Regions from separate parts of the Streptomyces sp. NPDC050546 genome, predicted to be linked through region 1. Evidence: riboswitches for the same ligand, from Rfam matches in the RefSeq annotation. Region 1 holds a riboswitch; the other holds the start of a gene.
What was found. Region 1 has a riboswitch for S-adenosylmethionine ahead of thrC (threonine synthase). Riboswitches for the same ligand answer to the same signal wherever they lie in the genome.
Positions count from the first base shown of each region.

Region 2: it holds a riboswitch for S-adenosylmethionine, as region 1 does, so the genes downstream of both, ACIBK5_RS18240 (aminotransferase class V-fold PLP-dependent enzyme) here and thrC (threonine synthase) in region 1, are expected to answer to the same signal.

Region 1 is NZ_JBITGX010000003.1:43,607-47,005, forward strand. Features, by position in the region: gene ACIBK5_RS08105 (trehalose-6-phosphate synthase) at 1-442, opposite strand, end outside; gene ACIBK5_RS08110 (glucosyl-3-phosphoglycerate synthase) at 550-1,494, opposite strand; SAM riboswitch class I at 1,650-1,806, shown strand; gene thrC (threonine synthase) at 1,825-3,111, shown strand; gene ACIBK5_RS08120 (MoaD/ThiS family protein) at 3,215-3,399, shown strand, end outside.
Region 2 is NZ_JBITGX010000006.1:484,053-487,451, forward strand. Features, by position in the region: gene ACIBK5_RS18235 (glycerate kinase) at 1-639, shown strand, start outside; gene ACIBK5_RS18240 (aminotransferase class V-fold PLP-dependent enzyme) at 594-1,961, opposite strand; SAM riboswitch class IV at 2,095-2,211, opposite strand; gene trpD (anthranilate phosphoribosyltransferase) at 2,285-3,349, opposite strand.

The sequences.
Region 1 (3,399 bases):
GCACGACCACGGCCGCACCCCGCGCCGCCTCCTCCGCCAGCGCCTCGGCGAACGCCCGGTTGTACGCCTCGTACGACGTCCACTGCCGCCGGAACTCCGCGTCGAAGACCGGCTCCAGCGGGGTCTGGTACAGCATGTGGTGGACGAACCACAGCACCGAGTTGGCGACGCCGTTGTACGCGTCGGCGTGCACGTCGGCCGGGATGTCCAGCATCCGCACGCCGTCCTCGCCGACGCCCCGCCGGACGGCCTCGCGGTCGCCGTCGGACAGCGCCGAGCAGACCCACAGCGCGTCCGCGTCCGAGCCGATCGCGGAGAGCCCCGAGACCAGCCCGCCGCCGCCCCGCTTGGCGTTCAGCGAACCGTCCTCGCCCACCGCGTACGAGACCGGGCCGCGGTTGGAGGCCACCAGCACCTGTGCAGCACCGAACGTTGAAGCCATAGCCCTCAACCTAGCCCGGCCCGGAAACGCTCAAACGTACGGACCTGGCGGCCCCCCGACCCGCCCGGCCGAAAATCAGCCCCGGTCAGGCCAGTGCCCGGCCACCGTCAGGCCGCCTTCCGCGCCTGGTACTCGGCGATCTCCACCATCGGCGGACGCTCCTCGGTGTCCACGGAGTACGTCCGCGGCTCGAAGCCGTCCCCGCCCCGCTCGAACTGCGTCAGGGACGGCCGGATCAGATGCCCGCGGGCCAGCCGCAGCTGGGCGGTGCGGTAGATCGCGGCGGCCATCCGGCCCAGCGCCTGCCCGTCCTGGTGCCGGTGCTTGCGCACCCCGACATCGACCTGGGCGAGGGCGTCGAGCCCCGCCAGGTGCAGGGCGTCGACCAGCATCCCCAGTTCGACGCCGTACCCGACGGGGAACGGCAGCTGCTCCAGCAGCGAGCGGCGGGCCGCGTACTCGCCGCCGAGCGGCTGCACGAAGCCGGCCAGCTGCGGCCAGTGCATGTTGAGCAGCGGGCGCGCCATCAGCTCGGTGACCCGGCCGCCCTGCCCGGCGGCGGCGCCGAGCGGACGGTCGTACATGGCCTTCACCAGGTCCACGCCCGGCTCGGTGAGCAGCGGGCCCACGATCCCGGAGACGAAGTCGGAGGAGAAGTCCCGCAGGTCCGCGTCGACGAAGCAGACGATGTCCCCGCGGGTGACGAGCAGTGAGCGCCACAGCACCTCGCCCTTGCCGGGCACCGCGGGCAGCCGCGGGAGTATCCCGTCCCGGTGCACCACCGTCGCGCCCGCGGCGGCGGCCACCTCCGACGTGCGGTCGGTCGAGCCGGAGTCGACGACGACGAGCTCGTCGACGAGCGGCACCTGCCGCATCAGGTCGTGGCGGATCACGGCGGCGATGTCGCCGACCGTCTCCTCCTCGTTGAGGGCGGGCAGCACGACACTGACCGTCTGGCCCGTGCGCTGCTTGGCGGCGAGTATCTGGTGGAGGGGGCGATCGGTCGCGGACCAGGAACGGGTGCTCAGCCAGCGCTCGACTTCTTCCAGCACCGTGGCGGCTCCTCTGCGTACTCTCGGCGGGACGGACTGTGAGCCATCTCGCGGTTCGGACGACTATCTCAACTGTCCTGGTCGTCGGTTACAGTCTTGAACAACGCGGGTGACCATCGCATGTCCGGGGTCAACCTGCGTCGACAACCGAATACAGCTCATCCAGAGGGACTGAGGGAAACGGCCCGTTGAAGTCCCGGCAACCCTCCAGTCGGTACTCGTAGGTCACCGTCGACCACACGCGCGAGGCTCCCGGCTCGGGAAGGTGCCAAATCCGTCTCACGGCGAGATGCGTCGTGAGGAAGATGAGGAGAAAGGGCCTCGCCTCACATGGCTGCGCAGACTGTTGCAAGCACCACTGAATCCACCGTAGACCTCGGCCCCGCCGCCGCCCTGAGCTGCCGCGAGTGCGGTCACCGCGTCCCCCTCGGCCCGGTCTTCGCGTGCGAGGAGTGTTTCGGCCCGCTGGAGATCGCCTACGACTTCTCGGCCTACGACACCGAAGAGCTCCGCAAGCGCATCGAAGCGGGCCCCGCGAACATCTGGCGCTACGCCCCGCTGCTGCCGGTCCCGGCCGACGTCGCGGACAAGCCGAACATCAACCCCGGCTGGACCGCGCTCGTCAAGGCCGACAACCTCGCCCGTGAGCTCGGCGTCGACGCCGGCAAGCTCTTCGTCAAGGACGACTCCGGCAACCCGACGCACTCCTTCAAGGACCGCGTCGTCGCCCAGGCCCTGGAGGCCGCCCGCGCCTTCGGCTTCACCACCCTGTCCTGCTCCTCCACCGGCAACCTCGCCGGTGCGGTGGGTGCCGCCGCGGCCCGCGCCGGCTTCCGCTCCTGCGTGTTCATCCCGCACGACCTGGAGCAGGGCAAGGTCGTCATGGCCGCGATCTACGGCGGCGAGCTCGTCGGCATCGAGGGCAACTACGACGACGTGAACCGCTTCTGCTCCGAGCTGATCGGCGACCCGGCCGGCGAGGGCTGGGGCTTCGTCAACGTCAACCTGCGGCCGTACTACGCCGAGGGCTCCAAGACCCTGGCCTACGAGATCTGCGAGCAGCTCGGCTGGCAGCTGCCGGACCAGCTGGTCGTGCCGATCGCCTCCGGCTCGCAGCTCACGAAGATCGACAAGGGTCTGCAGGAGCTGATCAAGCTCGGGCTGGTCGAGGACAAGCCGTACAAGATCTTCGGCGCGCAGGCCGAGGGCTGCTCGCCGGTGTCGACGGCGTACAAGGCCGGGCACGACGTCGTACGGCCCCAGAAGCCGGACACCATCGCCAAGTCGCTGGCGATCGGGAACCCGGCGGACGGTCCGTACGTGCTGGACATCGCGCGGCGTACGGGCGGTGCGGTGGAGGACGTGAACGACGAGCAGGTCGTCGAGGCGATCAAGCTGCTCGCGCGGACCGAGGGTGTGTTCGCGGAGACCGCCGGGGGTGTGACGGTGGGGGTGACGAAGAAGCTGCTGGAGAACGGGCTTCTCGACCCTGCCAAGACCACGGTGGTCCTGAACACGGGGGATGGTCTCAAGACGCTGGATGCGGTGGCTGGGACCGGGCTTACCGCGACCATCCGGCCCAACCTGGACTCGTTCCGGGACGCCGGTCTCGTCTGAACCGTTGTTCGCTGCGGGCCGGTGGGGGCTGGTCGCGCAGTTCCCCGCGCCCCTGGGTGCGCGGCCCAGCCGTAGCTCAATCGAAACCGGAGGTCATATTCCGATGAGCGTCAACGTACGAATCCCCACCATCCTGCGTACCTACACCGGCGGGCAGGCCGAGGTCGCCGCCGAGGGTGCGAACCTCGGTGAGGTCATCGCCGATCTGGAGAAGAACCACACCGGGATCGCCGCCCGGGTGCTGGACGACCAGGGCAAGCTGCGCCGGTTCGTCAACGTGTACGTCAA
Region 2 (3,399 bases), on a different contig from region 1:
GCGGAGGTGGAGCTGCTCGTCGCCTGCAACCCCTACAACGTGCTGTGCGGCGAGCGGGGCGTGGCCCGGGTCTTCGGCCCGCAGAAGGGCGCGACGCCGGTCCAGGTCGAGGAACTGTCGGCCGGCCTGGAGAACTGGGCCTTCGTCCTCACCCGCGATGTCGCCGTCCCGGGCACGGATCTCCGCTCCGGTCCCGGCACGGGAGCCTCCGGCGGCCTGGGAGCCGGTCTCGCCGCCCTCGGCGCCCGGCTCCTCCCCCGCTTCGACGTGCTGCTGGACCATCTCGACCTGGACGCCCGGCTGGCCCGGGCCGACCTGGTCGTCACCGCCGAGGGCGCCCTGGACCACCAGACACCGCGGGGCAAGGTCCCGGCCGAGGTGGCCCGCCGGGCCAAGCTCCACGGCCGCCCGGTCCTGGCCCTCGCGGGCACCCTCGGCGAGGGCGCGCACGAGGTGCCGGGCGTGGACGCGTTCAGCGGGATCCTGCCGGCGCCGATGGCCCTGGCGGAGGCGCTGGTACGGGCCTCCGAACTGCTCACGGACGCGACCGAACGCGCCCTGCGGATGATCCTGCTGGGTGCCCGGCTACCGGCTCACGCGGAGGTGTCCGGGACGCAACGGCCGTCCTCCGTACGGTAGTTCCACCGCGCGCCGTCCTGGACCAGTTCCTTGACGGCGCCGACGAACCGCTCGACGTGCTCGTCGGGCGTGCCCGCGCCGAAGCTCACCCGGATGGCGTTGAGGGACTTCTCGCCGGGAGCCGCCTCCGGTGCGCCGCACTCGCCCTGGGTCTGCGGGTCGCTGCCCAGCAGGGTCCGCAGGAGCGGGTGGGCGCAGAACAGCCCGTCCCGCACCCCGATGCCGTACTCGGCGGAGAGGGCGGCGGCGAAGTGGGAGCTGTTCCAGCCCTCGACGACGAAGGAGATGACGCCGACGCGCGGGGCGTCGTCGCCGAAGAGGGAGAGGATCCGGACCTCCGGCACCTCGGCGAGGCCCGTACGCACCTTCTCGATCAGGTACTGCTCACGGGCGACCAGGCTGTCGAACCCGGCCTCGGTGAGCGCCGTGCAGGCGGAGGCGATGGAGTAGGCACCGATGACGTTCGGGGAGCCTGCCTCGTGCCGGGCGGCACTCTCGTGCCACTCCACGTCGACGCCGCCGTCCGTACGCCGCGCCACCTTCCGCGAGGCACCGCCGCCGGCGAGATAGGGGTCCGCCGCACGCAGCCAGTCGGCCCGGCCGGCCAGGACGCCGGAGCCGAAGGGCGCGTACAGCTTGTGCCCGGAGAAGGCGACCCAGTCGACGTCGAGGTCCGCGACGGACACCGGGTGGTGCGGGGCCAGCTGGGCGGCGTCGAGCACGATCCGGGCGCCATGGGCGTGCGCGGCGGCGGCGAGTTCCCGTACGGGCCACAGCTCGCCGGTGACGTTCGACGCGCCGGTGACACAGACGAGGGCCGGCCCGTGAGGCTCCCGGTCGGCGAGGGCGCGCTCCAGGATCTCGACGGCCTGCCGCGGGCTGCCCGGGGCGTCCAGATAGGTGACGTGGGCGTTCCGCCACGGCAGCAGGGAGGCGTGGTGCTCGGTCTCGAAGACGAAGACCTGGCAGCCGTCCGGGAGCGTGGCGGCGAGGAGGTTCAGGGAGTCGGTGGTGGACCGCGTGAACACCACCTGGTCACCGTCCCGGCAGCCGAGGAACTCCGCGACGGTCCGCCGGGCGCTCTCGAAGAGGTCGGTCGACAGCTGGGACAGGTACCCGGCGCCGCGGTGGACGCTGCCGTAGTACGGCGCGTAGGCGGCGACGTCGTCCCAGACGCGCTGGAGCGCCGGGGCGCTGGCGGCGTAGTCGAGCGCGGCGTAGGTGACCTCGCCGCCGGTCACGAGCGGCACGGTGACATCCCGGCCGAGAACGGGCAGCGAGGCACAGACGGACGGGGCGGCGGCAGCGGTGGAGACAGACATGGCGGAACTCCCGTGAAGGCAGGTCGAATCCGCCCGCGAGCACGTACGGCTCAAGCGGGGGTGAAGGAAGAAGGGGGTGCGGAGGCGGGGCTCTGCGGCCCTATCGCATTCGCTGGTTCACGAGAAGCTCCTCGTCACGCGCTTGCCACAGACCTCGCTGCCTGCGGCCCGGTCTTCACCCGGGGCACCCCGCCACGGACGGAGGGTTGCCGGACAGTCGGCCGGGGCCTCATGACTGTCACTCATGACCTGATCAGGAAAGTACGTGAAGTGATCGCGGTCCCGCAACTCGTGTCCGCATCGCGGGACCGCGCTCACCTCGGTTACGCGTTGCTGGCCGCCACCCAGCGCTCCAGGGTCCGCTTCGCGGCCCCCGAGTCGATCGACTCCGCGGCCTTCGCCATCCCGGCACGGACCTGGTCGGCCAGCGGTGCCGACGTCGGCTCCAGAGCCACCAGCGCGGCCGCCGAGTTCAGCAGGACCGCGTCGCGGACCGGCCCGGTCTCGCCCTCCAGCAGACGGCGGGCGACCTCGGCGTTGTAGGAGGCGTCCGCGCCGCGCAGGGCCTCCACGGGGACCAGTTCGAGGCCCACGTCACGCGGGTCGAAGGGCTCCTCGGTGACCTTGCCGTCCCGGACGATCCACACCCGGGACGTGGCCGTGGTGGTCAGTTCGTCCAGGCCGTCGTCGCCCCGGAAGACCAGGGACGAGTTGCCGCGCTCGGCGAAGACGCCCGCGACGATCGGCGCCATGCGCGGGTCCGCCACACCGACGGCCTGGGAGCGCACCCGGGCCGGGTTGGTCAGCGGGCCGAGCGCGTTGAACACCGTACGGATGCCCAGCTGGCCGCGTGCCGCGCCAGCGTGCCGCAGGGCCGGGTGGAACTTCACCGCGAAGCAGAAGGTGATCCCGGCCTCCTCGGCGACCTCCGCGACCCGGTTCAGCGGCAGCTCCAGGTTGACCCCGAGCTTCTCCAGCACGTCGGAGGCCCCGGACGCGGAGGACGCGGCCCGGTTGCCGTGCTTGACGACCTTCGCGCCGGTGCCGGCGACGACGATCGAGGACATCGTGGAGATGTTGACCGTCTTGGCGCCGTCACCGCCCGTGCCGACGATGTCGACCGTCGCCCCGGGCACCTCGATCACGTTCGCGTGCTCGTACATCGTCCGGACGAGGCCGTTGATCTCCTCGACGGTCTCGCCCTTGGCCCGCAGGGCCACCACGAAGCCCGCGATCTGCGCCTCGGTCGCCTCGCCGCGCATGATCCGGTCCATCGCCCAGGCGGTGTCGTCCGCGCTCAGGTGCCTGCCGTCCAGCAGGCCGTTCAGCAGGGCGGGCCAGGAGCGGCCCGCCGCGGTGTCGCCTCCAGCGGGGGTCACAGCGCTCATAAGCCGCTCCTGGGTCGTCGTACGTCACGTAAAAGCAGTGTGCCCACCCT